Regions from separate parts of the Streptomyces sp. NPDC101237 genome, predicted to be linked through region 2. Evidence: riboswitches for the same ligand, from Rfam matches in the RefSeq annotation. Region 2 holds a riboswitch; each other region holds the start of a gene.
What was found. Region 2 has a riboswitch for cobalamin ahead of ACIRQ9_RS32190 (HoxN/HupN/NixA family nickel/cobalt transporter). Riboswitches for the same ligand answer to the same signal wherever they lie in the genome.

Region 1 (7,695 bases), on a different contig from region 2:
TGAACGGCGCGACCTTGACGCCCTGTCGCACCAGCCACCGGCAGATGCCGGCCGTGACGACGCTCTTGCCGGCGTCGGAGGTGGTGCCGGCCACCAGGAGACCGCCGTTGTTCATGACGCCCTTCCCGACAGCCGTCCGCGCAGCAGGGCCCCGGCCGCGCTCACCCCGAGCGCCAGCCATCCCACCCGGCGCGACAACCGCACCGCCCGCTGGATGTCGGCGACTTCCACGGTCCGTCCCTCCCCGTTCAGCACCGGCCGGTGCTCGACCCGACCTCCGTACGACAGCGTCCCGCCGAGCCGTACCCCGAGGGCGCCCGCGAACGACGCCTCCACCGGACCGGCGTTGGGGCTCGGATGCTTCGCGGCGTCGGACCGCCAGGCCCGCAGGGCCCCTCGCGGGTCGGTTCCGGCGACGGCGGCCAGGACGGCGGTGAGCCTGGCTCCCGGCCAGCCCGCCACGTCGTCCAGCCGCGCGGAGGCCCACCCGTACCGCCGGTACCGGGCCGACCGGTGGCCCACCATGGCGTCCAGGGTGTTGACGGCCCGGAAGCCGAGCAGCCCCGGCACTCCGGCGACGGCTCCCCACACCAGCGCGCCCACGACGGCGTCGCTGGTGTTCTCGGCCACGGACTCCACGACGGCGCGGGCGATCCCGTCGGCGTCCAGGGTCTGCGGATCGCGTCCGCACAGGTGCGGCAGCCGGGCCCGGGCCGCCTCGACGTCCCCGGCCCGCAGCGCGCGCCCGATCACACCCGCCTCACGGGCGAGCGACGTGCCGCCGACGACGGCCCAGGTGGCGGTCGCGGTGAGCACGACGGACGCCGCCGTCGACGGCCGTACGACCCGCTGGGCCAGCGCGCCCAGCGTCACGGCACCGCCCGCGCACAGCGCGGTGTGCAGCGCGCCCCAGCCGCGATGGTCCCGCCACAGCGTCCGCTCGACGGCTCCGGCCGCGCGTCCGAACGCGGCGACCGGATGGCCGCGGCGCGGATCGCCGAGCAACAGGTCGCCGAGAAGGCCGGCGGCGGCGCCGTACGCGAAGACGCGCTCGGCACCCATCGGCTCAGCCCGCCGCGGAGGCGGGAAGTGGCCGGATACTCAACCTCGTTCGGCAGCCACGCATGGCGAATTGTCCTCACTCAGGGTGTCCACGCCCTGGTTCGACGAGAACGGCGGTGAGAGTTCCTGGCTCGCGGGGACTGCTACCCCGGTGACAGTGGCGGGACCGCGCCGGATTCGCACCGGCTTCCTCTCATGCCGCCGTACTTGGCTCCGGAAGTCCACCACGCCCCCGGAAGACCCGTCAACTTGCCGTTGACCTGCGAGGGGAGTGTGTGGGAAGGCCCACACCGGCGGTTCGGCCCGGGCTTCTCGGGGCACGCCGAAGGCTCCCTCCCGCGGACCGGGAGGGAGCCTTCGGTGGTGCGGGCGATCGGCCCGCCCGGGTCAGGGCTTGGCGACGATCAGGTGGATGCCGTAGGCCACGGCGACCGCGCAGGCCGCGAAGCACAGGTAGGCGGCGGTCACGGCCACCGCCGCGGAGTTGCCCTGGGCGACGGCGCGTTCGCGGGCGGAGAGGCCTTTGATGCCGAGGGTGAAGAGGGCCACCATGCCCACGGTGACCACGAGGCTGACGCCGAAGACGGAGCCGATGGCTGCCCAGTCGATGTTCATGTCGGTTCTTCCTCGGGTGTCAGACGGTCGCGGCCGGGTCGGCGGCGGGGGCGGCGGGGGCGGCGGGGGAGGGGATGGTGGCCGTCAGGTTCTCGGTGACCGGGCCCGCGGGCGGCGGGGTGACGGCGGCCATCGCCGCGGTGACCACGCCGGCCGGCTCCGCGGGGTCGGTCTCGTTGACGTTCGCGCTGTCCACCACCTGGCGGCGGGAGAGCTTCCAGATGGCGGCGCTGGAGGCGGCGAGGAAGACGGCGACCGCCGCGGTGCCCCAGTCGCCGAGGTCCGTCACGGACTCGGCGAGCGCGCCGACGACGGCGGCCGCGGGGAGGGTGAGCACCCAGGCGACCATCATCCGGGTGGCGGTGGACCAGCGGACCGTGCCGCCCTTGCGGCCCAGGCCCGCGCCCATCACGGAGCCGGAGACGACGTGCGTGGTGGAGAGCGAGAAGCCGAGGTGGGAGGAGGCCAGGATGGCGGTGGCCGCGCTGGTCTGGGCGGCGAAGCCCTGCTGCGGCCGGAGGTCGGTCAGGCCCTTGCCCATGGTGCGGATGATCCGCCAGCCGCCGATGTAGGTGCCGAGCGCGATCGCCAGGCCGGCGGAGAGGATGACCCAGGTGGGAGGGTTCGAGCCGGGGGCGATGGAGCCGCCCGCGATCAGCGCGAGGGTGATGATGCCCATCGTCTTCTGCGCGTCGTTGGTGCCGTGCGCGAGGGAGACCAGGCCGGCGGAGGCTATCTGGCCGGCCCGGAAGCCCTTGCGGGTGGCGTTGTCGTCGGCGTCCTTGCCGATCCGGTAGGACAGCCGGGTGGCGAGCAGCGCCGCCAGACCCGCGACGACGGGGGCGGCGACCGCGGGCAGCAGTACCTTGGTGACCAGGACGTCCCCGTGGACCGCGCCGAAGCCGGCGGAGGCGACGGTGGCGCCGACCAGGCCGCCCATCAGGGCGTGCGAGGAACTGGAGGGCAGGCCCACCAGCCAGGTCACCAGGTTCCAGAGGATCGCGCCCACGAGGGCGGCGAAGATGACCTCGGGCCGGATGCCGTTCTCGTCGACGAGGCCCTTGGAGATCGTGTTGGCGACCTCCACGGAGAGGAAGGCGCCCACCAGATTGAGCGCGGCGGACATGGTCACCGCGATCTTGGGCTTGAGCGCACCGGTCGAGATGGTCGTGGCCATCGCGTTGGCGGTGTCGTGGAAACCGTTCGTGAAATCAAACGCAAGTGCGGTCACCACCACAATCGCGAGGATCAGCGAGAAGTTTTCCATTTACCCGAACAATCTTTAGAGGTCATCGGCTGTTGGACCGTAGGCAACCTGGGTGAACGGAAGATGAACTGAGTCGGTCACCATGGTGACCGAAATCGACATCCGGGGTCCCGCTCGCGGGAAGGGATGCGGCCGTCGGCCGCCGGCGGGTCCGCCGGGCCTGTCGCCCCTTGGCCCGGCGGCCCGCGGCGGACGCCTTCGGCCTCCTCGCCGCACCGGCGAGGAGATTCTGCTCACCCGGCCGTCCGGCCGCCCCCGCGTGACGGGAGCGCGGCCTGACAGGATCGGGTCATGGCTGAGCAGCGGCGGGACGGGCGGGACGGACACGGCGGCGCACCGGACGGGTCCGGGCCGCCCCGGCGCGAGGTGCGCGCCCAGGAGGCGGCGGCCTGGGGCGAACTCGTCGCCACCGCCCGCCGCACGGTGGCCGACGGACTGGTCGTCGGCACCTCAGGCAACGTCTCGGTCCGGGTCGGCGACACCGTCCTCGTGACACCGTCGGGCGTGCCGTACGACCGCCTCACCCCCGACGACGTGACGGGCGTCGACCTCGCCGGGCGCCAGGTCCTCGGCATCCTCGTCCCGACCAGCGAACTGCCGATGCACCTCGCGGTCTACGGCACCACCGACGCGGGCGCGATCGTGCACACCCACGCGGTGGCCGCGACGGCCGTCTCCACGCTCGTCCCGGAACTCCCGCCGATCCACTACATGGCCGCCGCGCTCGGCGGACCCGTCCGGGTCGCCCCGTACGCGACCTACGGCACCGACGCACTCGCCGAGAGCATGCTCCGCGCCCTGCGGGGACGCTCCGGCTGCCTCCTCCAGAACCACGGCACGATCACCTACGGCGCCACCCTGGCCCAGGCCCTCGACCGCACGGCCCAGCTGGAGTGGATGTGCCGCGTCTGGCTGACGGCCTCCTCGGTGCCCGGCCTGACCCCCGCCCTGCTCTCGCCGGACCAGCTGGCCGAGGCGGCCGAGCGCCTGCGCGGGTACGGCCGGCAGCCGGACTGAACCCGAGCGGCACCTTCCGCTGGCCGTCGTCCCGGTCCGCCCCGACACTGGACAGGTGCGCCCAGTCAAAGTCACCGCGGCCGCCGTCGGCGCCGTCCTGGCCGCCGGCGCGGCCGGGGTGGCCGCGGGGCGGTTCGCCAGCGACGCCGCTCTCAAGGCCGCGCCCGGCCGGCCCCTGCCCACCGAGCCCCGGCTCACCGTGCACGGCACCGGAGCCGGCCGCGTCACCCTCACCCGGGACCTCGCCTCGCTGCGCCCCGGCACCTACGGCCTGGCCGGCGACGGCACCCACGCGGTCGTCGGCGCCGTCCTGGAGTCCGCCGCGACCACCCCGGACACCGTCGTACGGCGGCTGGAGCAGGTGACCCACGGCAGCCTCGAAGCCGGCGACAAGGTCTGGCTCACCCCCAACGTCCACATCGGCAACCCGGGCGCGGCCCTGGGGCTGGACCACGCGGACATCGACGTCCCCGGCGAACTCGGCGCGCTGCCCGCCTGGTTCGTGCCCGGCTACCGGGACACCTGGGTGATCGCGGTGCACGGCCTCGGCACCACCCGCGAGCTCGCGATGAACGTCATGCGGTTCCTGCACGACCGCCGCCTGCCGGTCCTCGCCCTCGCCTACCGCGGCGACCTCGGCGCCCCGCGTCCTCCCGACGGCCTCAGCCACCTGGGCGAGAGCGAGTGGCGCGACCTGGACGCGGCGATCCGCTACGCCGTCCGCTACGGCGCCCGCCGTGTCGTCCTGTACGGCTGGTCCACCGGCGCCACCATGGCGCTGCGCGCCGCCGCCCACTCGTCCCTGCGCGAGCGGATCTCCGGTCTCGTCCTGGACTCGCCGGTGCTCAACTGGGAGGTCACCCTGCGGGCCCTGGCCCGGGCCCGGCACACCCCCGACGCGCTGCTGCCGCTCGCGGTGCGCGCCGCCCAGGGCCGCGCGGGCCTGCACGCCGACCACGGCGGCGACCTCGTCGACGCGGGCCAGCCGGTCGTGCCCACCCTGATCGTCCACGGCCCGGACGACACGGTGGCCCCCTGGGTGTACTCCCGCCGGCTGGCCGCCCGCCACCCCGACCTCATCGCCCTGCACGCCGTGCCGGACGCGCCGCACGGAGCCATGTGGAACCCCGACCCCGAGCGGTACGAGGAGCGGCTGCGCCGGTTCCTCACGCCTCTCATGTGATGGCGCCTCTCCGGTGACGTCGGCGCCCCCGCGATGCCGGCACATCTCCGCTCCCGCGAGCTGGGATCTGATGCGCGGCGTGTCCGGCGGGCGCCCGGACCGCTTCCCGCCTCCTCCCGGCATGAGGCGGAGGCCCTGATTCCAGTCGGTCGCGGAGGTTCCGTTTAAGGCCGTACCACTGGCCTGAACATGTCTCCCCGCCTCCCTTCGGGCCCCGTGCGTTGGCCAGCCCCGTCGCCCGCCGTGACATTCCGTTTGGGTTTTCGGACCGTCAACCGGAAGACTGCACCCGTGACGTCCCGTATCCCGCGCGACTCAAGGCTTCGACTCGTCCGAACGCGACCCCTGGCCGCAGCCCCCCGAGCGATGAACCAGCGGCCCGCGCGCCGCCCCGCACCCCGCCCGCCCGAGGGCACCCCGGCCCCCGCCGAGCTGGCCAGAATGGCACGGTCCGGGCTGGCCGGAGCGGCCCGCGTCGCCCACTGGGCGGACACGGCCCTGGGTCCGGGCAGCGACGTGACCGGAGACGGCAAGGCCACCCTCTCCGAGGCGTCCGCCGAACGCGCGTCCGAGGATCTGGGCCTGACCCTCGCTCAGGTCCGCGCCGACTGGGACACCGCCCGCCTCGCCGGCCTGGTCGAGGTGCACGGCGACAGCGCACGCCCCGGCTGGCGCCTGCGGGCCTGGGACCGCGACGACAGCGCCGTGCTGCGCGGCTGGGTCGCCCTCTTCGACGCCTGGTCGCTCGCCCATCCCGAGCCGGCCGAGTTCGAGGCCGCCGCCGTCGCCGAGGTCGTCTCGGCCATGCCCCAGGTGCTCTCCTTCCTCCAGCTGTCCGCCGGTCCCGTCCCGGTCGAGCAGCTCCTGGACCTGCTCCGGCAGCGGGTCACCGAACTGCGCACCGAGCGCTGCGAGGTCTCCTACGAGACGGAGGCCGGGATCGGCGCCGTGGACGCGTCCGCCGCCGTCCCGGTGCCTGCCGCCGTGCCCGCAGGTCCCGCGGACCGGGGCCCGGCCGACGACCCCGCCCCCGCCGAGGAGGCCGAGCTGGCCCCCCTCCTCGACTGGTCCCTGCACGCCCTCGCCTCCGTCGGCGCGCTGACCTGCGGCGCCGGCCAGGCCACCCTCACCCCGCTGGGCAGCTGGGCGGTCTGGGTCAAGCTGGAGCAGATCTGCGTGGCCGCGCAGAGCCCCGCGGGCAACATCGAGGTCGCCGCCGAGGAGATGCTGCGCGGCTGCGCCCAGCTGCGCCCGAACGCGGCCCGCGCCGAGTACCGCGCCTGGCTCGCCGCCCGCCCCGTCGGCAGCGCCGTCGGCGAACTCGTCGCCGCCGCCCGGGGCGAGGACGCCCTGCTGCGCGGTCTGGCCTTCGAGGCGCTGCGCGTGGTCGGGGCCCCGGCCGAACCGGAGGTCCGCGCGGTCGTCGACGAGCCCACCCTGCGGCCGTACGCGCTGCTGTGGCTGGCCGAGCACGACGGCGTCGACCCCGAGGACGCCCACGAGGTGCTCACCCGCGAGGAGGCCACCTGGCTCTGGGTGGACACGGCCGCCGCGGTCGCCGACCACGGCGAGGCTCCGATGCTGGTCCGGCATCTGGAGTCGGCGCTGCAGCCCACCGTCCCCGTGCTGCTCGACGAGGTGCGCGCCGTCGGTCACCCGCGCACCGTGCAGGTCCTGGTCGCCCTCGCCGCCGCCCACCCCGACCCGGCGCTGGCCAAGGCCGTCCGCCGGGCCGCCTTCCAGGTGCACACCGGAGGCTGACGGGACGCGCGGGCCGGGGCGGGCGAGGATCAGGCCGTTATCTCCGGGGCGTAGGTGCCGAAGCTCCAGATGTTGCCCTCGACGTCCCGGGCCATGTAGTCCCGCGACCCGTAGTCCTGGTCCGTCGGAGGCATCAGGATCTCCGCGCCGTGGTCCACGGCCCGCTGGTGGTGTGTGTCGACGTCGTCCACCACGACGTACACCCCGGTCGGGCCCGCGCCCTCGAGCGCCGCGTCGAAACGGCCGCCGCGGCCCTTGGACCCCAGCATGACCGCGCCGTTGCCCTGCACCAGTTCGGCGTGCAGCACCAGGCCGTCCTCGCCCTCGTACACCGACAGCTCCGTGAAGCCGAAGGCCTCCGTCAGCTGTCTGATCGCCGCCTTCGCGTCCGCGTACAGCAGTGACGGATAGATGCTCGGCCGTCCGCCCGTCGTGCCTGCCATGCCGATCACTCCCCTCGTGTGCCGGTCCCTCGCAGGCCGTCGTCCGGCCCGTCGCACAGTCTGGCACCCGGCACCGACAACGCCGCGGCCGAAGGCGCCGCGCTCACCGGAAGGTGTCGCACTGCGCCATGTCACCGGTCCGGTATCCCTGGTAGAACCAGTCCTGGCGCTGCCTGGCCGACCCGTGCGTCCAGGTCTCCGGCGTCACCCGGCCCTGGAACCGCTCCTGGATCCGGTCGTCGCCCACGGCCGCCGCCGCGTCGAGACCGTCCCGGATGTCGGCGTCCGTCAGGCTGGTGATCAGCGGCCGGCCGGTCGACTCGTCCTTCGTGGTCGTCGCGTGCCGT
Region 2 (7,695 bases):
GGGGCCCACCTCCACGGGCTCGCTCTCGCCGGTGACCAGGGACAGGTCCACGGCCGAACTGCCCTCCGCCACCCGCCCGTCGGTGGCGACGCGCTCGCCCGGGCGTACGACGAAGACCTGCCCCACCCGCAACCGCTCCATGGGGACGGACCGTTCGCCGTGCGCGTCGCGGACCGACACCTCCTTGGCCGCCAGGCCCGCGAGAGCCCGCAGGCCCGCCCCGGTCCCCCGGCGTGCCCGCGCCTCCAGGTACCGTCCGGTCAGCACGAACAGCGGCACGCTCACCGCGGCTTCGAGGTAGACGTGGGCCACACCGTCGGACGCCGACGGCAGCAGACTGAACGGCATCCGCATCCCGGGGTCGCCCGCTCCCCCGAGGAACAGGGCATAGGCCGACCAGGAGAAGGACGCGACCACGCCCAGCGAGACCAGGGTGTCCATGGTGGCCGTGGAGTGCCGCAGCCCGCGCAGCGCGCGCTCGTGGAAGGGCCACGCGCTCCACACCGCCACCGGCGCGGCCAGCGCGAAGCACAGCCATTGCCAGTTGCGGAACTGAAGGGCGGGCACCATCGACAGCACCAGGACCGGGACGGCGAGCAGCGCGGTGCCGAGGAGCCGCTCGCGCTCCTGCCGGGCGGCGGAGGCGGACCCGTCTTCCGCGCTGTTCTCCGCCGTCTCCTTCTCCTCGGGCACGGGCAGAGCTGCCTGGTAGCCGGCCTGTTCGACCGCGGTGACGAGTTCCTCCGGCGCGATGTCGGCCGGGTGGCTGACCCGGGCCATCCCGGTGGCCAGGTTCACGGTGGCGGTGACGCCGTCCAGCTTGGCGAGCTTCTTCTCCACCCGCCGCACACAGGCCGCGCAGGTCATCCCGTCGACGGTGAGATCCGTGACCACGAGACCGGCCGCCGCTTCACCCGCCGTCACTGACCGCTCCCGTCCGACATCCCCTGCATCCCCGACATTCCACGCATGTCTTCCATGCCGCCCCCGCTGCCCCCGCTGCCACCGTCGCCTCCGCCGCTTCCTCCACTGCCGGTCCCGTGCATGCCGGTCCCGTGCATGCCGGGCGCCACAGGTCCGGCGGCCGAGCCGACGGCGTACGACACCGAGAACACCAGGGCGAGCAGCAGCAGGAAGCCCCAGAGCGCGGGGGACGGCAACAGCCTGCGGGCCGGTACACCGGCGGGGAGGGACGGTTGTCGGAACTCGGCCATGCCCGACCTTCCTGGTCGCATCGAACCGTCATACGAGGAACGGCGGTCGAAGCCGTGCCGTTCCAATGGTCGGCTCGCCGGAGCATCAAGTTCCCGCGGTCAAACGTGACGCGCGCCACTTGGGCCGTGGGAGCCCAAGGGACTTCTCACACCTGCCCGGACACCGGGCGCGGTCACCGTGCCGGGCGTCGTAGGGCCTTTCGGGTACGGCGATGGCGTATTGGTCTGCCCAAGACGGCCGAGTCCACCAGGAGATACAGCAGAGCGCCGGTGACCAGACCCGCCCCGCTCCCGACCAGAGCACCGAGCGCACCGCCCGCGACGGAACCCAGCCAGCCATAGCCGCCGGCGAGAACCACGACGGTGACCACGAGCAGCGGCCAGGCTCCCCCGGCGACACGCGCCGGACGGCCCCGGCCCTCGCCGGGCTCGGACTCCCGGGGCCACTCGGGGTGCACGGTGTCACGGTGGTCGTCGCGCCGACGGTCCGCCACCCGGCTCCCCCCTCCCGCACCAGGCCCAGTGCCGCGGAGGGTTCCTTCCCCCGCGCCCGGCGCGGGAATCGGCGCACGCGCCCCGGAACTTCCGCCTCCGTCCAACGGCGCACTGGCCGAGGTGAGCAGGGGCGCACCCGAAGCGGCGGGCCAGGGAGCGGCACCGCTTCCCGGCCCGCGGGCGATCCTGAGGTGTCAGCCGCTCTCCCCCAGGCGGGCCGCCCACTTCTGCTCCACCTTGGCCAGCTTCCAGTACGCCAGCGCAGCGGCCCACACCACGACGAACAGGGCGACGATCACGTAGCCGACGTGGTCCAGGTCGAGGCCGGCGATCCAGTCGGTCACGGCGTCGCGCAGATCGAGCTTCTCGTGCAGTACGCCGACAAGTTCGATGGTGCCGATCAGAAACGCGACGGCGATGGAGAGTCCGGTGATGGTGAGGTTGTAGAACACCTTGCGGACCGGGTTCGAGAAGGCCCACTGGTAGGCGAAGTTCATGAAGGTGCCGTCGAGCGTGTCGAACAGGCTCATGCCCGCGGCGAAGAGGAGGGGGAGGCAGAGGACCGCGTACCAGGGCAGGCCGGCAGCCGCGCCCGATCCGGCCATCACCATCAACGTGACCTCGGTCGCCGTGTCGAAGCCCAGGCCGAAGAGAAAGCCGATCGGGTACATCTGGCCAGGCCGGGTGATGGACTTGGTGAGACGGCCGAGGATCCGGTTCATGAACCCGCGCGAATCCAGGTGCCGTTCGAGTTCCTTCTCGTCGAACTTCCCGGCCCGCATGGCCCGGAACACCTTCAGGATGCCCATCAGGGCGACGAGATTGAGCGCGGCGATGATGTAGAGGAAGGACCCGGACACGGTCGTACCGATGACGCCCAGCGTCCGGTGGGTGCTTGAGTCGTCGTTCATCAGCGTGCCGGCGATGGCGGCGCCACCGGCCACCAGAGCGGCCATCGCGACCACCACGCTGGAGTGCCCGAGCGCGAACCAGAAGCCCACCGACACCGGCCGCTTGCCGTCGGCCATCAGCTTGCGGGTGGTGTTGTCGATCGCGGCGATGTGGTCGGCGTCGAAGGCGTGCCGCATGCCGAGGGTGTACGCCGTGACGCCGAGCCCGATGCCGAACGCCTTGGAGCCGATCTCGTAGTGCCCAGGTACGACGAGAAGGAACAGCACCCCGAAGGCGACGACGTGCAGGGCGGCGATCACCGCCATCAGCCCGACCGTCTTGACGGTGTCCTCTCGCCGCCAGCGAAAGGAAACAGAATCGGACTCGGTACCGCTCCCGGTCCCGGTTTCGGGCAGGGTCATCAGGTCACGCTCCAGCACCTCGTGGATCACTTCGTGAGATGCCGTGGCCGGTCTCCTGGCTTACGGGTGCCGCGTGCCCGTCCCGGCCTTCCCGTCCGCCGGCGGGCGAACAGTGACCGTACAACCCGTGGGACGGAAACTCCCCGATCACAGTGGCGAGGGCCGCTCCGGCCTGAGCCCCCGAACCACGCGGGGCCGTCACCGGTCTTCCCGAGCACCACGGCTCCCCAACGGTACGAGGACCGAACACGCCCTGCATACCTGCGCAGGTATGCAGGTATGCAAGATCACATCGGGGCACCTGGGAGGATGCCCCTCATGCATCTCGTCCCCGCCGACCGTGCGGACCGCCCCACCATCGACGGCCACCGGGTCTGCGACGCGATCGCCGCCATCGGCGAGCCCGACCACGTCCGCGCCTGGGCCGAGCGGTTCTCCCTGCCGGCCGACCCCGGACGCCTCTCCCTCCTCCTGGCCCTGCACCGCACGGGCCCGCTCGCTGTCTCCGACCTCGCCGTCGCGACCGGCATGAACGACCCCGCCGTCTCCCAGGCCCTGCGCCTGCTGCGCGCCGCCGGCGTCGTGGCGGGCGAGAAAGCGGGACGCGTGGTGCGCTACCGGGTCGTCGATCCCGTCACCAGCGGGTTGCTGGACCAATGCACCACCGCCGAGACCGGCTGAACGACGAACCCCGGCGAATACCGGCGCGGAGTTCCTCCGCAAGGCTTGGACGCCCGTGTTCAGGTCGGCGCCCTGCCGCGGTTTCCGGTGCCGGCAGGGGTGTCCCGTTCCTGTCGACCGCCAGATCGCACCGGGTTGAGCCAGTCCGTGGCGTCCAGGCCCGCGGCGGGTCCCGGTGCCGGACGCGGGGTGATGTCGCCGCCGGAGGCGTGGACGAGGTGCCGGACGAATCATCGCGGGCCCAGAGGACCGCGCAATTCCAGCAGAGGGCCGACACCGGGCGGTGGCTGACCACCACGTCGACGATGTCCGCGGTGATGAGCGGGAGCAGCCGGACGGGGGCGTGCTTCAGCAGGAACCCGGCGTCGCGAGCGCGACCCGGCCCCGCTCGGGCCGGAACAGGTAAAGCAGCGTCCGGACCGGGTGTTCGCCCCGGTAGCGGTGGCTCAGCGGTCCCCGGTGCAGCACCACGGTTACTCCTGTGGACGGACGGTTCAGGAGGGGCACACGGCCGGGACGGCGAGACCAAGGGAGGGCCGCCGCCCCGACGGGAGGCGGACCTCAGTCCGGGAGGGTCCGGGCGTGCGGGTCCCAGCCGACCGGCAGTGGTTCGGGGACGGCGCACCGACTGTGCACCGGGACCGGGAGTTTGGAGTCGGCGGCAGTGTTGATCGCCGTCATCACCTCCAGGACGTGGAAGGCGAGGTCGCCGGTGGCGCGGTGCGCCGTCCCGGAGCGGATGGCCCGAGCCAGGTCGAGCACGCCCGTGCCGCGTCCCGCGCGCGTGCCCTCGACCGGCAGGTGCCGCCGTGGGCCGCCGTCCTCGACGGCCGTCGTGCCGTCGAAGTGGTTCGGGTCGGGCAGCACCAAGGTGGCGTCGAGGCCGGTGACCTCGACGAAACCGAGACGCAGCAGCGGCGAGTCGAAGCTGAACACCGCTGTCGCGGAGCCGCCGCCGGAGAACTCCAGCAGCGCCGAGACATGGGTCGGCACGGTGACGTCGAACTCGGTACCGGCCCGCTCGCCGGAGCCGATCACCCGTCGGTCCCGCGAGCGGCCGCCGACCGCGCTCACCCGCTCGACCGGTCCGAAGACGTTCACCAGCGCGGTCAGGTAGTAGGGGCCCATGTCGAAGAGCGGGCCGCCGCCGGGCCGGTAGAGGAACTCCGGGCCGGGGTGCCAGGACTCCGGGCCGGGGATCTGCATCAGGCTCAGCGCGGTGAGCGGGGTGCCGATCGTGCCCGAGTGGAGGGCCCGCAGCGCGCTCTGCAGGCCGGCGCCGAGGAACGTGTCCGGGGCACCGCCCACCCGCAGCCCGGATTTCTCGGCGAGTTCCAGCAATTCCGCCGCACTGTCGGTGTCGGCGGTGAGCGGCTTCTCGTTCCAGAGGTGCTTGCCCGCACGCAGCGCGGCCGTTCCCACCGCGGCGTGGGCCGACGGTACCGTGAGGTTGACCACGATCTCGACCTCGGGGTGGGCGAGCGCCTGCTCGACGGTCCCGGCCGCGGGGACGGCGTGGGCCTCGGCCTGGGTGCGGGCGCGGTCCTGGTCCAGGTCGGCGCAGAAGAGGACCCTCAGGTCGGGGAAGGATGTCAGGTTGGCCAGGTACTGGTCGCTGATGGTGCCGCAGCCGATGACGGCGACGCCCACCGGTCCGGTGCGGTGCGGGTGCGGCCCGGTCATCGCGCGCCCTCCGTGGTGAGGTAGGTGTGGCTCTGCGCCATGGCGTCGAACACGTCCCCGGCGCACTGGTCGAGTTCGACGATGTGCCACTCGGCGGCGGGTGCGGCGGCGAGCACCGCGGGGACGGGCATCCGGCCGGCGCCGACGGCGGTGTTGGGCTGTCCGCGGTCGATGGTGATCGGACCGTCCTTGACGTGCAGGAGGCGGACCCGGTCGCCGAGCCGGCCCAGCAGGGCGGGGACGTCCTGTCCCCCGGCGGCGGCCCAGTAGGTGTCGACCTCCAGGATCGCGGCCGGGTCCAGAAGGTCGGCGAGTACTTCCAGGGCGGGGATGCCGTCGAGCAGCGTGGACAGTTCGAACTCGTGGTTGTGGTAGCCGACCCGGATGCCGTGCTCGGCCGCGGCGCGGACGGCGGTGTTGAGTTCGGCGGCGAGGGCGGCGACCGCGTCGCGGTCGGCGAACCGGTCGGGGGCGGCGTAGGGCAGGACCACGGTGTCGGCGCCGACCACGGGAAGCGCCTGGAGGATCTCGGTCTGCTGCTCGCCGGTGATCCAGGCGTGCGCGCTGCACGCCCGCAGGCCGAACTCGTCGAGGTCGGCGCGCAGTCGGTGCGGGTCGGTGAGCACGTCGTACGGTTCGACGCCGGAGTAACCCATGGCGGCGAGCCGCCGCAGGGTGTCGCGCCGGTCGGCGGTTAGGGCCCGGTCGAGGCCGTAAAGCTGGACGGCCAGCGGGGTGGTTGCGGTCACGGTGGTCAGTTCCTCCGGTGCGGTGGCAGGGGTGGCCGTCCCGCTCGCCCGGGGAGGTGCCGGCGGGACTGCGGTGCGGGACAGTTCAGCGCGGGGCGTCGCCGTGGTCCGGTACCTCCAGCTGGACGCCGCCGGCCAGCGCCGAGCGGTGGGCGACCAGTCCGGGCAGGGTGTAGCGGGCGGCGGTCCAGGCGTCGACGGGCGGCAGGTCGCCGGTGAGGCAGGCGGTGACGAAGTCGTCGGCGAGGAACTGATGGGAGCCTTCGTGGCCGTTGGGCTGCCCGGCGAATTCGGCAGGCAGCCGGCTCAGGTCGTGCGCGGGGGCAAAGCCGCTGACGAACGCGTCACGCAGCGAGGGGTCGATGTCGGCGAGCGCCTCGTCGTCGAGCCGGGTGGTCGGGACGGTCCGCATCAGCTCCTCGATGTCCTCGGCCTTCTCGCGGTCCTGCCACAGCGTGGTGGTGGCGAGCTGCTCGAAGCTGGCCTCGGTGCCGAAGAACCGGAACCGGGACTCACGCAGCGGCGACGGGTAGCCGACGCGGCGCATCTCGTTGGTGCGCACCACGCCGCCGTCGTGGGTGCGGAACAGCGCGGTGGCGTTGGAGAAGTCGTTGCCCCAGCGGCTGACCTCGCGGTCGAAGACCCCGTCGCCGCGGGTGTCGGTGACACCCAGACAGGAGACGTGGGTGACGTGGGAGCCGGTGACGGCGAGCACCCCGCCGAGGGCATGAGTGGGGTAGTGCATGGGCGGGAAGCTGGCGTCGGCCTTCCACCCGTCGCCGCCGCTGAACTTGTAGGCGTCGTAGAAGCCCAGGTCCATGTCGTGGACGTAGTCGCCCTCGGCGTAGAAGATCTCGCCGAACGCGCCTTCCCGCCGCCGCTTGCGGCAGTACACGGCGGCCGGGTTGTAGTAGCTGGTCTCGCCCATCATGTAGGTGAGCCCGGTACGGCCGACCGCCTCGACGATGGAGGCTGTTTCCTCCTCGGTCACGGCCATCGGGACGGAGGAGTAGACGTGTTTGCCGGCCGCCAGGGCCTGGACGACGAGCGGGCCGTGGGTCCAGCGCTGGGTGAAGATCGCGACGGCGTCGATGTCGGAGGCGAGCATTTCCTCGAAGGACGCGTAGGTGGTGGCGATGCGGTGCCGGGCGGCCTCGCGCTCCAGCCGCTCGGGGACGGCCTCGGTCAGACGCACGTCGTGCACGCCGGGGTGGGCCTGGAAGAGAGGGATGAACGCGCGGGCGAACTGCCCGGCACCGACGATGCCGATGCTGATGGTCACGATGGCTCCAGAATCGGTGTGCGGACGGTCAGTTCTTCTTCGCCAGGGCCTTCTCGTACTCCGCCCGCATCTGGTCGCCGCCCTGGCTCTTCCACGCCCTGCGGGCTTCGGCCAGGGCGCTGATCGGCTTGCGGCCGGTGACAACGGCGACCATCAGATCGTCGATGAGCTGCTTGAGCACCGGCGTCTTGGAGATCGCGGTCTCCGAGTACAGGTTGACGACCGGATTGGGCTCGCTGACGGGCATCGCATCGTGGAGGAAGGTCTGCGCGTCCTTG
Region 3 (7,695 bases), on a different contig from region 2:
AAGAAGCTCGGCCGCCCGCGGCTCTACGTCGACCAGGACACCCTGGTCGGCACGCTGGACTACGGTTCGCTGCCCGTCGCCCGCGCCACGATGGGCTACAAGCACCGGCCGCTGGACCCGGAGCGCGCCCGCGAGGAGCTGACGCAGCCGACGTTCATGCTCAAGAAGCTCCCGCACTACGACGGCACGCCGCGCATCTGCGAGCTGGTCAGGACCCGGATCGACGATCTCACCGTCAAGGGCGCCTGGAGCGGACCCGCCCGGCTGCAACTGCTGGCCCACGCGCTGGCCCCGCTCGCCGACCTGCCGGTCCTGGAGGTCGTCTCCGCCTCGCACCTCCTCACCGACCTGACCCTGGGCCGCGCGCGGGTCGTCCACGACTACCTGGCCTGACCCGCTCCCCCACCTCACGCACCCGGCACCTCGCGCCCCGCGCCCGCGCGCCGGTCAGAAGAGAAGCAGGTGTTCCGCATGTCCGAGAACGACAGCATCGCCCACATCCGTAACGTCACCGTGGTCGGCGCAGGCGTCATCGGCGCCTCCTGGACCGCGCTGTTCCTGGCCCGCGGCCTGTCCGTCACCGTGAGCGACCCGCAGCCCGGCGTCGACGAGGCCGTCCGCACGTACGTCGCGCAGACCGCGCCCGCGCTGAAGGCGCTCGGGCTGGACACCTCCTCCCTCACCGCGCGGCTGTCCTTCGAACCGGATCTGGCCACCGCGGTCCGCGACGCGGACCTGGTGCAGGAGAACGGCCCCGAGCGGCTGGAACTCAAGCACGAGATCTGGCACACCATCGAGGGTGCCGCCCCGGCCGGTGCCCTGTTCGCCACCTCCACCTCGGGCATTCCCGCCACCGAGATCGCCACCGTCCTCAGGGACCCGGCGCGGCTCGTGGTCGGGCACCCCTTCAACCCGCCGCACCTGGTGCCGCTGGTGGAGGTCGTCCCGGGCGCGCGGACCTCTCAGGAGACCGTCGAGCGTGCCCGCGCCTTCTACCGCGGCCTCGGCAAGCGGCCGCAGGTGGTGCGCAAGGAGGTGCCCGGCTTCGTCGCCAACCGGCTGCAGGCGGCGATCTTCCGCGAGTGCGTGCACCTGGTGACCGAGGGCGTCGTCACGATGGGGGAACTCGATGACATCGTCACCTCGTCCATCGGCCAGCGCTGGGCCGTCGCGGGCCCCTTCCGCTCCTTCCACCTCGGGGGCGGGGAGGGCGGGCTCCCGCACTTCATGAGCCACCTCGGCGTCGGCATGGAGCGGCGCTGGGCCGACATGGTCAAGGAGAAGGTGGCCTTCGACGAGGCCACCCGGCAGCTGCTCACCGAGCAGACCGAGGAGTTCGGCGGCACCGTCGACGAACTCGCCGCAGAGCGCGACCGCCGGCAGATCGCCGTGATGCGGGCGCTCGGCGAGACCTTCGACGCCTGACCCGCACCCACCGCCCGACCCGGCAACCGCCGACCCGCACGGAGACCACGGAGACCACGGATTCCATGAGCGCCGAAGAACTCACCGAACGCATCCAGAACACCCTCGCCCGTCCGGCCACCTCGGACGACGGTTTCGACGTCCACGAGGCTTTGCGCGAGGTCCTCGCCTCGGTGGGCCTGCACCCCGAGGACAGCGGCGGCCGGATCACCTTCATCGGCGCCGACCCGGTCGTCCCCAGCATCATGCGGCTGGGGGCCGTGCCGGCCCTCGGCATGACCGCCAAGTCGGTGGCCCTGGCCGCCCTGTGGCAGCGACGCACCGGCGAGGGCCAGGACATCACCATGGACCTGCGCAAGGCCCCGCACCGGCTGTGCCCGTTCTACGACAAGAAGTGGGAACTGCTCAACGGCTACCCGGGCGGCACGCCCTCGGACCCGGTCAACCCGCTGGGTTTCGACTTCTACCGGACCCGCGACGACCGCTGGGTCATGCCGCTGAACCCCTATCCGAAGATCAAGAACGCCGTCTACAAGCTGCTCCGCACCTGGCCCGAGAAGCAGGCGGTGGCGGACGCCGTCTCCAAGTGGAACGCCGCCGACCTGGAGCTGGCGGGCGAGGAGATCGGCGTGGTGATGCCGATGCTGCGCACCACCGAGGAGTTCCTGCGCGAGCCCGCCTCCGAGTACATCGCCGGGCAGCCGCTGATCAAGGTCGAGAAGATCGGCGACAGCGAGCCCGAACCCCTCTCCGCGTCGGCCGCCCAGCCGCTGTCCGGCGTACGCGCCCTCGGCATGGGCCACATCATCGCCGGTGCCGGAGTCGGCCGGGACCTGGCGCAGCACGGCGCGGACGTGCTGAACATCTGGCGGCCCAACGAGCTGGAGCACGAGTCCACCTACAACACCGCCAACGTCGGCGTCCGCTCCACCACCATCGACCCGTACGGCGTCGAGGGACAGGCCAGGATCCGCGAACTCCTGCGCGGAGCCGACATCTTCTACGCCAACCGGCGTCCCGGCTACCTGGAGAGGATCGGCCTCACCGCCGAGGAGGCGGCCGCCGTCCGGCCCGGCATCATCCACATCAGCATCCACCTCGCCGGCGAGACCGGCCCCTGGGCCCACCGCGTCGGCTTCGACCAGACCGCGGGCGCGCTCAGCGGCATCATGCTCATGGAGGGCGAGGACGGGGTCGGCGCCGGGCCGACCAGTACACCGGCCCTGCCGTACATCAGCGTCGTCAACGACTACGTCCTGTCCTGGCTGGCGACGACCGGTGCGCTCGCCGCGCTGATGCGCCGCGCCACCGAGGGCGGCAGCTACCGGGTCACCCTCAACCTCACCCGCATCGCCACCTGGATCCTCAGCCTCGGCGTCTTCGACCGCGACTACGCGCACGCGACCGCGCTCGACCCGGACCCGGTTTCCCCGCACGCCTACCTGGACCCTGACACCTTCACCGCCGACACTCCCTGCGGCCACTACCAGGGCGTCACCGACCAGATCGTCATGTCCCGCACCCCCGGCCACTTCCGCGACGTCCTCCTCCCCCGCGGCAGCAGCGCCCCTCTGTGGCTGCCTCAGCCCAACTGACCGGCACACGCCCGCGGTCCGCTGCACCCCGAACAGCCTCCAGCGCCCCTCGGAGACGACCTCGCCCCCGTCATCGGTCACCTTCAGGGCGGTCTGGGCATCGATGGCGTACGCCGGGCCTCCGGTCGTGGCGGCCCGGCGTTCCGCCTCGGCCATGCTGTTCTCCGGGCTGTCGAGATGCGGGAAAAGGGACGGAAAGCGCGAGGATGGCGTCTGCCGCCCCCCGGCATTCCACTCGTGTCCTGAGTCACCCTCCGCATCGTGGACGCCGCACCTCCCCGCCGGGCGATACCCCCTAGGCTGGTCCCAGCAGCTGGTTCGCCCTGTCAGCCGGAGAGGGCGTCGTAAGAGGGAACCCGGTGGGAATCCGGGACTGCCCCGCAGCGGTGAGTGGGAACGAACGCCGTCATACGCACTGGGTCCGACGTACCGGACCTGGGAAGCGACGGCCAGTAGGTGCCCGCCGGGAGACCGGAGGGCGTGCCCGCGAGTCCGAAGACCTGCCGACTGCCCGCGCGCGGACCGTTCCGTGCGCGGATACCCCGGTGACCTCGTGGGCGGGTCGGCGTGCATACCAGACGGGACGACCGCGCCCTTGGCGCGCGAGGTCGCCGCCGTCCGGTGCGTCACACCCTTCGCGCTCCCCCGGTCCCCGGGATCTCAGGGATTCATCTCGCGAAGGAGATCTCCGTGACATCGAAGTCCGCAGCCGCGGCAGCACGGGCCACCGTGTACGGCTACCCCCGCCAGGGCCCTCATCGTGAACTGAAGAAGGCGATCGAGGGCTACTGGAAGGGCCGCGTCAGCGCCGACGCCCTGCGCGCCACCGCCGCCGAACTGCGCGCCACCAACTGGACGCAGCTCGCCGACGCCGGCGTCCACGAGGTGCCCACCGCCGACTTCTCGCTGTACGACCACGTCCTGGACACCACCGTCATGGTCGGCGCCGTCCCGGAACGCCACCGGGAGGCCGTGGCCGCCGACGCGCTCGACGGCTACTTCGCCATGGCCCGCGGCACCCAGGACGTCGCACCGCTCGAAATGACCAAGTGGTTCGACACGAACTACCACTACCTGGTGCCCGAGCTGGGCCCGGACACCGTCTTCACCGCGAACACCGCCCAGCAGGTCACCGAGCTGACGGAGGCTCTTGCCCTCGGCCTGGCCGCCCGCCCGGTCCTGGTCGGTCCTGTCACCTACCTCCTCCTCGCCAAGCCCGCACCCGGCGCCCCCGCCGGCTTCGCACCGCTCACCCTGCTGGACCGGCTCCTGCCGGTGTACGCCGAAGTCCTCGCCGACCTGCGGGCGGCCGGCGCCGGGTGGGCGCAGCTGGACGAGCCCGCCCTGGTCCAGGACCGCACCCCGGCCGAACTGCACTCGGCCGAGCGCGCCTACCGCGACCTCGGCGCGCTGACCGACCGGCCGAAGCTGCTGGTCGCCTCCTACTTCGACCGCCTCGGCGACGCCCTCCCCGTCCTGGCCGAGGCACCGGTCGAAGGGCTCGCGCTGGACTTCACCCAGGCCGCCGCGGGCAACCTGGAGGCGCTGGCCGCCGTCGGCGGACTGCCCGGCAAGCGGCTGGTCGCAGGCGTCGTCGACGGCCGCAACATCTGGATCAACGACCTGCAGAAGTCGCTGTCCACGCTCGGCACCCTGCTGGGCCTCGCCGACCGGGTCGACGTGGCCGCGTCCTGCTCCCTGCTCCACGTGCCGCTCGACGCGGCCGCCGAACGGGACATCGACCCGCGGATCCTGCGCTGGCTCGCCTTCGCGAAGCAGAAGACCGGCGAGATCGTGACCCTCGCCAAGGGACTCGCCGAGGGCACGGACGCCGTCACCGGCGAACTGTCCGCCAACCGTGCCGACCTCGCCTCCCGCGCCGGATCGCCCCTCACCAACGACCCGGCCGTCCGCGCCCGCGCCGCCGCGGCCACGGAGGCGGACGCCCGCCGTTCCCAGCCGTACGCCGAACGGGCCGCCGCCCAGCGCGCCCACCTGGGACTGCCGCTGCTGCCGACGACCACCATCGGCTCCTTCCCGCAGACCGCCGAACTCCGGGTCGCGCGCGCCGGCCTGCGCACCGGACGCATCGACACCGCGGGCTACGAGGAGCGCGTCAAGGCCGAGATCCAGGAGGTCATCTCCTTCCAGGAGAAGACCGGCATCGACGTCCTGGTGCACGGCGAGGCCGAACGCAACGACATGGTCCAGTACTTCGCCGAGCAGCTCACCGGATACCTGGCCACCCAGCACGGCTGGGTCCAGTCGTACGGCACCCGCTACGTGCGGCCGCCAATTCTGGCCGGCGACATCTCACGCCCCGAGCCCATGACCGTGCGCTGGACGACCTACGCGCAGTCCCTCACCGACCGCCCGGTCAAGGGCATGCTCACCGGCCCGGTCACCATGCTCGCCTGGTCCTTCGTCCGCGACGACCAGCCGCTCGGGGACACCGCCCGCCAGGTCGCCCTCGCCCTGCGCGACGAGGTGAACGACCTGGAGACGGCGGGCACCTCGGTCATCCAGGTGGATGAACCCGCGCTGCGCGAAACCCTTCCGCTGCGCGCCGCCGACCGCCCCGCCTACCTCGCCTGGGCCACGGAGGCGTTCCGGCTCACCACCTCCGGGGTTCGTCCGGCCACCCAGATCCACACCCACATGTGCTACGCCGAGTTCGGTGACATCGTCCAGGCCATCGACGACCTCGACGCGGACGTCATCAGCCTGGAGGCGGCCCGCTCGCACATGCAGGTGGCCCGGGAACTCGCCGCGCACGGCTACCCGCGCGAGGCCGGCCCCGGTGTCTACGACATCCACTCCCCGCGCGTCCCGAGCCCCGAGGAGGCGGCCGGCCTGCTCCGCACCGGCCTGAAGGCGATCCCCGCCGACCGGCTCTGGGTCAACCCCGACTGCGGCCTCAAGACGCGCGGCTGGCCCGAGACCCGCGCCTCCCTGGAGAACCTGGTCGCCGCGGCCCGCACGGTCCGCGACGAACTGCCCGCCACCTGACGGGACCGGCCGGTGCCGGAGCCGCGACCGACCGGGCTCCGGCACCGTGCCGGCGGTGCCTCGCCGTCCGGGGCGGCCGTGGGAGTCGGCGTACGATCGCGGTGCGCCGGGGCGCGCAGCCGGACGGGAGCCGTCGTGGGGTCGCGGTGTGCGCATCGTCTCCCTGCTGCCCGCCGCGACCTACATCGTCGCCGACCTCCGAGACGGCACGGCTGCTCGACGCGGACACCCGGGTGCTGAGCCTGGAGCCGCGGACCCTGGACGACGTCCTGACTGCCTGGTCACGGTGGGTGAGCTGCTCGGCGTGCGGGAGCGGGCCGAGCGGCGCCGGGCCGAGCTGCGGGCCCGTCTCGACCGCGTCCGCGCGGCGGTCGCCGGGCGGGACCGGCCCCGGGTGGGGGCGATCGAGTGGCTCGACCCGTTGTGGCCGGCCGGGCACTGGGTGCCCGAGCAGATCACGGCGGCCGGCGGCATCCCGCTCCTGGCGGCGCCCGGCGAGCACACGAAACCGGCGACCTGGGAAGCGGTCCGGGCCGCGCGGCCGGACGCGGTGCTGGTCCTGCCGTGCGGGTTCGCCCCCGAACGGACCCTGCGGGAGGCCGCGTCGCCGACCGGCCTGCCGGGGGTGGGCGGAGCTGCCGGCCGTGCGGGCCGGGCGGGTGCGGGTCCTCGACGGGCCGTCGTACTTCAGCCGGCCGGGGCCCCGCGTGGTGCGGGGCGCGGAGGTGCTGGCGCGGGTCCTGCACGGGGTGGAGGCCGGTGAGCCGGTCACCCCGTCCGAGGTCCGGGCCCTGTGACCGGAACGCCGGAGAGATAGACTCGCAGATGTAACAAGTGAACGGGCAACGGTCATGTTGTCATGGCGACGCCATCGAGGGGGTTCCCCGCATGCCCTGGTCCGCGACCACCCGTTACGGCCTGGAGCCGGCCCCGGGCGGGCTGGCCTTCCTGCACGACCTGCTCAACACCCGGTCCGCGGGCAAGCCGCGCAAGCCCGATCTCCTGGAGACCGTCGAGGACGCACGTTCCTGGCTCGACCAGGCGCTGGCGGGCTGGAGTGCCGCGACCGGGCGGCCGGCGCCCGCCGTCGACCTGACGGCCGAGGACGCGCGGAGCCTGCGCGACTTCCGGCACGACCTCCTGGAGAGCCTGCCCGCCCGGCACGGCGACCCGGCGGCGGAGCCCGGCACGGCGGCCTCCCTGGTGACCCTGCCCACCGCGCTGCGGCTCGACGAACACGGGGTCATCCGCGTCGAGCCACGCGGCACCGGCTGGCGGCGGGCGGCCTCGCTCGCGCTGATCGAGGCGTACGACGCGCAGCGCGCCGACACCCTGCGCCGCCTCAAGGCGTGCAGGAACACCCGCTGCCAGGTCGCCTTCTACGACCGCTCCCGCAACAACAGCGGCGTCTGGCACGACGTCCACGTCTGCGGCAACGCGGCCAACCTGCGCACCTACCGGGCCCGCAAGCGGGCCGGAGGCGACCAGGCCTGAAGGAGCCGCCCGGCACTCCGGACACATGCGGAGGCGGTTCAGGAATATCGACATAAGCAATCGCCTTACGCCTATGTCGATCGCCCCCTCAGTCATGGAGACCCGGAGTGCATGCCCCGTCCCACCCCCCTCACCCCCCTCACCGCCGGCACCGTCCGCCCGTCCGTGTCTG

Region 1: another riboswitch for cobalamin. It lies ahead of ACIRQ9_RS33830 (cobalamin biosynthesis protein); the one in region 2 lies ahead of ACIRQ9_RS32190 (HoxN/HupN/NixA family nickel/cobalt transporter).
Region 3: another riboswitch for cobalamin. It lies ahead of metE (5-methyltetrahydropteroyltriglutamate--homocysteine S-methyltransferase); the one in region 2 lies ahead of ACIRQ9_RS32190 (HoxN/HupN/NixA family nickel/cobalt transporter).

Annotation. Positions count from the first base shown of each region.
Region 1 covers NZ_JBIWNY010000030.1:41,598-49,292, forward strand. Annotated here, with positions in the region: gene ACIRQ9_RS33825 (cobyric acid synthase) at 1-115, opposite strand, end outside; gene ACIRQ9_RS33830 (cobalamin biosynthesis protein) at 112-1,062, opposite strand; cobalamin riboswitch at 1,161-1,305, opposite strand; gene ACIRQ9_RS33835 (hypothetical protein) at 1,450-1,677, opposite strand; gene ACIRQ9_RS33840 (anion permease) at 1,697-2,944, opposite strand; gene ACIRQ9_RS33845 (class II aldolase/adducin family protein) at 3,236-3,961, shown strand; gene ACIRQ9_RS33850 (alpha/beta hydrolase family protein) at 4,017-5,144, shown strand; gene ACIRQ9_RS33855 (hypothetical protein) at 5,511-6,905, shown strand; gene ACIRQ9_RS33860 (VOC family protein) at 6,935-7,348, opposite strand; gene ACIRQ9_RS33865 (neutral zinc metallopeptidase) at 7,452-7,695, opposite strand, start outside.
Region 2 covers NZ_JBIWNY010000027.1:19,238-26,932, forward strand. Annotated here, with positions in the region: gene ACIRQ9_RS32180 (heavy metal translocating P-type ATPase) at 1-924, opposite strand, end outside; gene ACIRQ9_RS32185 (hypothetical protein) at 921-1,214, opposite strand; gene ACIRQ9_RS32190 (HoxN/HupN/NixA family nickel/cobalt transporter) at 1,904-3,022, opposite strand; cobalamin riboswitch at 3,050-3,259, opposite strand; gene ACIRQ9_RS32195 (ArsR/SmtB family transcription factor) at 3,341-3,703, shown strand; partial or broken gene ACIRQ9_RS32200 (ABC transporter ATP-binding protein) at 3,948-4,174, opposite strand; gene ACIRQ9_RS32205 (Gfo/Idh/MocA family protein) at 4,265-5,386, opposite strand; gene ACIRQ9_RS32210 (sugar phosphate isomerase/epimerase family protein) at 5,383-6,135, opposite strand; gene ACIRQ9_RS32215 (Gfo/Idh/MocA family protein) at 6,221-7,417, opposite strand; gene ACIRQ9_RS32220 (extracellular solute-binding protein) at 7,446-7,695, opposite strand, start outside.
Region 3 covers NZ_JBIWNY010000018.1:179,880-187,574, forward strand. Annotated here, with positions in the region: gene ACIRQ9_RS26635 (acetoacetate decarboxylase) at 1-393, shown strand, start outside; gene ACIRQ9_RS26640 (3-hydroxyacyl-CoA dehydrogenase NAD-binding domain-containing protein) at 472-1,425, shown strand; gene ACIRQ9_RS26645 (CoA transferase) at 1,491-3,020, shown strand; cobalamin riboswitch at 3,318-3,543, shown strand; gene metE (5-methyltetrahydropteroyltriglutamate--homocysteine S-methyltransferase) at 3,711-6,029, shown strand; gene ACIRQ9_RS26655 (hypothetical protein) at 6,316-6,792, shown strand; gene ACIRQ9_RS26660 (CGNR zinc finger domain-containing protein) at 6,918-7,523, shown strand.